Regions from separate parts of the Bacillus sp. Marseille-Q1617 genome, predicted to be linked through region 2. Evidence: riboswitches for the same ligand, from Rfam matches in the RefSeq annotation. Region 2 holds a riboswitch; each other region holds the start of a gene.
What was found. A riboswitch is a leader RNA that binds a small molecule or an ion and turns the genes downstream of it on or off. The one in region 2 is predicted to bind cyclic di-GMP.
Positions count from the first base shown of each region.

Region 1: another riboswitch for cyclic di-GMP. It lies ahead of HWX64_RS00550 (EAL domain-containing protein); the one in region 2 lies ahead of HWX64_RS14545 (hypothetical protein).
Region 3: another riboswitch for cyclic di-GMP. It lies ahead of HWX64_RS13365 (anti-repressor SinI family protein); the one in region 2 lies ahead of HWX64_RS14545 (hypothetical protein).

Region 1 covers NZ_CAHJXM010000001.1:90,560-92,825, forward strand. Annotated here, with positions in the region: gene HWX64_RS00545 (DNA-3-methyladenine glycosylase) at 23-607, shown strand; cyclic di-GMP riboswitch class II at 718-799, shown strand; gene HWX64_RS00550 (EAL domain-containing protein) at 891-1,601, shown strand; gene HWX64_RS00555 (ABC transporter permease subunit) at 1,782-2,266, shown strand, end outside.
Region 2 covers NZ_CAHJXM010000002.1:628,912-631,177, reverse strand. Annotated here, with positions in the region: gene HWX64_RS14550 (class I SAM-dependent methyltransferase) at 1-540, opposite strand, end outside; cyclic di-GMP riboswitch class I at 843-937, shown strand; gene HWX64_RS14545 (hypothetical protein) at 960-1,277, shown strand; gene HWX64_RS14540 (hypothetical protein) at 1,357-1,629, opposite strand; cyclic di-GMP riboswitch class I at 1,771-1,859, opposite strand; gene HWX64_RS14535 (murein hydrolase activator EnvC) at 2,124-2,266, opposite strand, start outside.
Region 3 covers NZ_CAHJXM010000002.1:361,612-363,877, reverse strand. Annotated here, with positions in the region: gene HWX64_RS13380 (single-stranded DNA-binding protein) at 1-158, opposite strand, end outside; gene HWX64_RS13375 (YwpF-like family protein) at 421-861, shown strand; gene HWX64_RS13370 (helix-turn-helix domain-containing protein) at 954-1,274, shown strand; gene HWX64_RS13365 (anti-repressor SinI family protein) at 1,304-1,438, opposite strand; cyclic di-GMP riboswitch class I at 1,473-1,601, opposite strand; gene HWX64_RS13360 (TasA family protein) at 1,994-2,266, opposite strand, start outside.

The DNA.
Region 1 (2,266 bases), on a different contig from region 2:
AATTAGATAAGGATGTGAAATGATGAACTACACACCTCTGCCTCTCTCTTTTTACGAAAGGCCGACCTTAGAGCTTGCTCAATCGCTCTTAGGTTGTGTGCTCGTAAAGGAAACGGAGGAAGGAATTGCTTCAGGCTATATCGTGGAAACTGAAGCTTATCTGGGTCCTGAAGACAGGGCCGCCCACAGCTTCGGCAATCGACGGACAAAGCGGACGGAGATTATGTTCCATGAAGCAGGCCGGATATATACATATTTGATGCATACCCATTGCCTGGTCAATGTGGTATCCGCTGAAATCGGGGTGCCTAATGCCATCCTGATCAGGGCGGTCGAGCCGCTTGAGGGTCTCGACTTAATGGAGGAAAGAAGAAAAGGACATCCGATGAAAAACTGGACGAGCGGCCCCGGTAAATTGACGAAAGCTTTAGGGATTACCATGGAGGACTATGGAAGATTTTATACTGAGCCGCCGCTTATCATAACAGAGGGATATACCCCATTGGAAATTGCTTCAGGAAAAAGAATCGGTATTGATAACACCGGGGAAGCAAGAGAATATCCATGGCGTTTTTGGGTGAAGGGGAATCCATATGTATCCAGATAGCGGTAACGGATTCTAAATTTTCAAATAAATAATGAAAAAATACTCCCAATGTACTAGTTTTATGGTATATTTTACTTATTAAGATTTTTTTCTACATAAAATGATAAATTTCGCATATTGGGAGCTGTGAACCTGAATGATAGATGGGCGCTTACATTCTGGGGAGCTAGTAGCGCAACCGACCACATACGAACGTATTCATACGTTCTTTCATGTGGTCTTTTTTGTTTCAAATAAAGAATTCCATTCCAAAAAACTTACGATAAGAGAGTACAGGGGTTTTATGAATATATTTACGATTTTTCAAGATGACTTTATCTATCATGATTATCAGCCATTATATACAATTGATCACTGTCAATCGCTTTACGGGTATGAAGCTTTGCTGCGGAATATCTATAAGGAGAATCCAGAGACGCTTTTCCAGACGGCCATGAAGGCTAACATTTTGTATAAGCTTGATACCCTATCGATTTCAAAAGCGATTGAGGGGTTCTTGCATAATCAGAACCAGAATGGAAAGCTGTTCTTGAATGTGTATGTGACCACGCTCTTACACCCAAGCTTTCATAAATACTTCGACCATCTCATGGAGACCTATCCTGAACTCTCTGGACGGCTTGTATTTGAGCTGAATGAATCGACTTCAGATGAGCTCTGGCAGAATCCCTTATTACTGAAGGCTCTAAAGAATCTTAAACAATACAATGTTTTATATGCCATTGACGATTTTGGACAAGGGACTGCTTCTATAAAAAAGGCCATCGAATTCGAACCGGATATCATCAAGCTTGACCGCTATTTTGCAAAAGATTTAGCTGTATGTGAAAGAAAACAGCGTTTTATCTCTTTCTTTCATCAATTCTACGGCAGGGATACACTCATCATATTAGAAGGAATAGAACAAGAAGAAGATATGCTTGTGGCAAAGGAACTTGGCATCACGATTGGGCAGGGCTATTTTCTCGGCCGTCCGAGTCGGCTGCTGGCATGAATAATGAAAGATAGGGATGCTTGGTTATATTCATGACTGAGTGTCCCTTTTTGTTATGCTTACATTTTTCCATGAGCCGGTTCCGCTGCTTACTTGAAATTGAATTGTTGTAATTGAAATAAAATTGAAAAAATTTACAACATCAATTAAACTGAAGAAAAAAAGAAAAAGGGGATTACTATGAGATTTTGGAGGTTTCCGCTTAAATTCGTGTTCTATTATTTTCTTGGATTTCTCGGGATCATTGCCATCAGCGTTGCTCCACAAGCAATGAGAGAAAGGGGCCTTTATAACTTCATCGGGTATTCCGAAGAAGTTGTTAAGTTTTTCTTTGCATTTTGGGATAAAGAAAATTGGAGTTATACATATAAAGGATATACGGAACATTTCATGGATATGCTGTGGGATCCTTATCTGTATTCTTTACAAGTATTAGGCGGGGCTTTGGCGATCGGACTCGCAGTCGGGTTTATTTTGACTGTCATCACGGTATTTCTTCCCCGTTGGTTGTCTTCACCTTTAAAAAAGCTGTTGAACCTCCTGGAAACGGTCCCTGACCTTATGTTTGCTTTCCTGCTCCAGCTGTTCATTGTCTTCATCTTTAAGAAATTCGGCTTTGAGCTGATGCAGTTCACGGAATTGGGAGACGAAAAAATCTACCTTGC
Region 2 (2,266 bases):
GTGCAGATGGCCAACTTCGGTATTGAATCCGGCCGTATCCAATTGCTGTGCCAATTCTTCCGAAGGAATCCGTTCTTCGATCGGCGGTCCCATTTCCGATTCCACCGCCTCCCAGTCGAGGATCAGCCATAGGCCGTCGTCTTTCAGCATGTCATTCAAATCTTGGAATACCTTGGTCAGATTCGGTACTTCATGCAGGACGAATGCAGAAACAACTTTGTCCAGAGTGTTCTTGTTAAAACTTAAGTATTCCAGCGAGGCTTTTTCATATTCAATATTGGTTACATCCGCTTCCTTGGCACGGTGCTGGAGATATTCGAGCATCTCTTGCTGAAGGTCGACGGCATGTACCTTTGTATCTACCGACTTTGCGATCGGCAGTGTCAGATAGCCGTTGCCGCATCCGAGGTCGGCGAGGAGGTCATTTCTATCCAATTGAAGAAGCTCGAGTACTTTGTCCACCGGCACCATTTCCTGCCGTTTTGGATCGAGCAGTTTGGATGCTTTGTGGTGTTGAAAAAGATGTCCGTGTCCTTGCATGGTTGGTCCCTCCGTTTTGTTGGTTTGTTTAGGTCTGAATAGTCAGTCCATCGAAGAATAATCGGTTTATTCCATTCTTTTCACTTTTACGGATATATAGACCGTTTGGGCAATAATCGGTCTGAACTAAGATACCCTCTTATGTATGTAAGTATGATGCTTTTCTCCACACCAATCAAGTAGATTGACTTCTTTAACGTAAATTTCAATTTAGTAATTTAGAACTATTACTTTATCTTTAATACGATTAACGGGATAGGACAGGCAGTCGATAATAAGGAAAAGATGGAAGTCCGGGTTTCTGTTGAAAACGGCATACTTCCTTAAAAGGAAGGACGCATAGCTGCGGATTTAGGGCGGATTCTATCATTACCGCCAGGATGGCCGGGCCGCCAACAAAAGATAAAGGGGATATCACAATGACATTTGAAGAATTGCAAACGATTAAACGTCATATAAGCAGGTTACATGCATTGATTGAATTGAGTAGCGATGAACAAAAGCACGCAGGTGAGTATATCCAGCTCATATGCTCTTTTTTGCGCATTCAGCCTAAAGAAGCTTACTTGCCAATGATGGAAGTGATGACAGTGATCAAGTATCAAAAGCCTGCTATCTTTCAATTATTGAAACATCATGGTGAAAGAGATCACCATTTTGAACTGCTCACTAACATCACAATGGATATTCGTACGGCTGAAAAGAACCTGGAGCATTGGCTATCGAAGTCTGCATAATGGAGGATTGATCTTAACGAAGGGTCAATTTAAAATAACAAAAAAACCGGCGGTCAAAAAAATTGGACTTCCGGTTTTATTATATAATTGCCCTCTCATTTGAACTAGCTTTTTGTGAACCCTTCAGTGCTTCTAAAATAAGCAACAAGTAAAATCCCGTGTTTCCGCCTCTGCGATCGATCAGCTGGATGTCGTCTACGATTCTCTTAACCTCTTCACAGCCCAGCCTGCTTAATACCATATCGCTGATTTCTTCCGCAGTATAGGAGCTGTACTTCTTCAAAGAGGAACGATTTCTCCTGCAAAAACTTCTCAATTGTCTTCTTACATCAGAAGTATTTATTTGTTCCATCTTGTAATCTCCTTTCTGTTTTCAGATGTTTGCCTGCCTGCAGTGACCTTGGGCTCTATAAAAAAATAAGCCCGCCAAAAAGAATGGCGGGCTAAATGAAACTGTCAGTTGGCGACAGCGTTCATTTATGTACCAATCCTTTTCGGTAGCCCGGCGGTCATAGTTTTAAAAAAACGTTAGATCCGTGGCTTTGCGTCCTAATCTTTCGAATTAGTTTGCCGTTATCGAAGGTTGTTAAATAGTTCAAATGATATAAATTAGTTTCATCCACAACAATACTATAGTACCAGTTACCAGCAATAGAGGAAAGAGTTTTTGTGCAAAAAACTTACTTTTTCGACATTTATTTCATTATACATTATAGCGTATGATTTGTAAGGGTCGAGGATTATTCTTTTATGAATATTAGAATAGAGAGAAGTATTTTGTAAACTATTATCCAAAAAAATCCTGCCATAAACATATGGCAGGATTTTTCATAGACTACTATTCTATTAGAAATTGATATATTGGCGCGGGTTAACAGAGTTTGATTTCGACGCATTCCATGAACCTGCATGAAGTTCAAAGTGTAAATGCTGACCGAAGGAATAACCTGTGTTCCCCATGTACCCGATTTGCTGTCCTTTGTCTACAG
Region 3 (2,266 bases), 270 kb from region 2:
ATCTTGCACATGACGAAATCCGTCTCCACCTGCCCCTGCTGGTTTTTAAACTGGCGGTTGACGGCCACGGTTACATTGAGGACCGACCTGCCTTCCATCGTCTTCCTCGTTTCGGGATCCTTGGTCAGCCGTCCTACAAGGGTTACTTGATTAATCACCTTCGTTCTTCACTCCTTTCTCTTTGGAATGATTTCATCTTACACCCCTTCTTTCAAGCTTGTAAAATCGTTAATTTCCGAAATTCAAAACCAAAACAGCCTTAGATTCGGTAAATTCGTCTAGGGAGATTTTCGATTTTCGTCGCAAAATAAGGCCAAATATCGGAAATCAGACTTTTTTAACACAATTTGATATTAGGGATTCTTTTCACGCTGTGATATAATTTTTTTAACAATACCTATTTATAGGAGATGTTCGTTCATGAAAACCTTTAAAGTGATTTCACTGCAGGTAGTTGATAATGATGAACTCCAGGATTTTGAAATTGAGGACGGTTTGATCATCAATAAAGAGGATGAGAAGAGGACGTGGCTTGTCGAAACATATATGCCCCAAGATCACATTGAGTTTTTCCAAAAGGCCCAGCAGAAAAAAAGCGACTTGGAAATACAGGTCGTCATTTCCCACAAAGCAAATGATCCTGCCGCTTTCATGACATCCATACGCTGCATCAAGAAAATGAACGGCCGCATGAGTATTTTATTTGAAGGAAAATTAAAGAAGCAGCGGAACGAATATGCCGAGCTTTTATTGGACGACTTGCTTCAAAGAGGATATTCCGGTGAGGAACTGATGAAAGAATTCCGCGAGAAGATGGTATCCAAGCCGCGTATCCCCGCAACATCAAAACCGAGCGTCTAATTTTACGTGAATATGTAAACTTCTTGTAGAGTACCCGTTGACGGTTTGATATAATTACATTATCGAAACGATTTTATAGGCAGGTGTCCGCGATGATCGGGGAAAGAGTGAAAAAGTATAGACAGGAAAAAAGAATGTCTATGACAGAGCTGGCTGAAAAAGCTGGGGTTGCTAAGTCATATCTGAGCTCCATCGAGCGCAACATTCAACAAAACCCATCCATTCAGTTTTTAGAAAAAGTCTCTGCCGCTTTGGGAATCTCGATGGACGCGTTATTGCATGATGAATCCGAAAACACAGCAGTTGACCGTGAATGGATCAAGATTGCAGAGGAAGCGATGGATTCTGGAATAACGAAAGAACAATTCCGTGAGTTTATTGAATTTAATAAATGGAAATTGGGCAACAAATAAGTCTTGCAGGTTCTGCAAGACTTTTTACGTTAAACCACTTTATATTCTTCAGCTGCTTTTTTACTATGATTTTGTAAATACTCTCTAATTTCATTCTTTGAAATCCCTGCATCCAATGCCTGTTTAACTAGTTCAACCCATTCAACATCAAGTTCACGCTTCATCAATACCATTCCTCCCAAAATACATATATGTATTTCAGGCAATCCAGCCATCTTAGCCGTCCAATGTGCAATTAGTTATGTATATTACCTTTTTTCCACATCTTCTTACCTTAGATCTGTGACTTTGCGTCCCTGCTTTTCAGCAGGTTTGCCTTTGTCTGACTAGCTCCTTAGAACTATACCCATTATACTAATGAACAACCTTCAATTTTGTTGTTTTTTGTCTTTTCTGACAATTATTTTTACACTTTTTTCCTACATTTACTGTTATTTTTTGACAAACGATTAATCATTTTACTAAAAATAGGCTAATTGATAAAAGAAACGAAGAAACTTGTGTCGAATTACTGCGAATTATTACACCTTATGTTAATGTGGTAAGCTTCTAATTTCTTCTTTAAGGGAAGGACTTTTTCATTAATATTCTGGAAGGTTTTGGAGTCGTAAAAAGGATGATCAGTTAAGTCATTTCCGCAGGATGGACAGATCCATTGACCATATTCGGTGCTGCTAAATGATGGTCGCGTACATCGGGTGCAGATTTTTCTATACATACTATACCTCATTCCTTTCCCGAAGGTGGTTTTCTGCTAGCTTAAAGTTTGATGCTGCCATTACGTTCTTCTTACTTTTGGTATAAAGATATAAGCTCATACCTGTTATCAATAGTGCTATCCCCGCTACTAAAATCTTATAATAAATTGTTCCTGTATATGGTAAAACACCATTTCCATCGACCGGAAGTGCAGCCCCCATTGGCCCTTCTACAAAAAAATTAAATTGAAATTCCGTCGATAACCCCTGAAATTCGTTTCCGAGTTCATATGG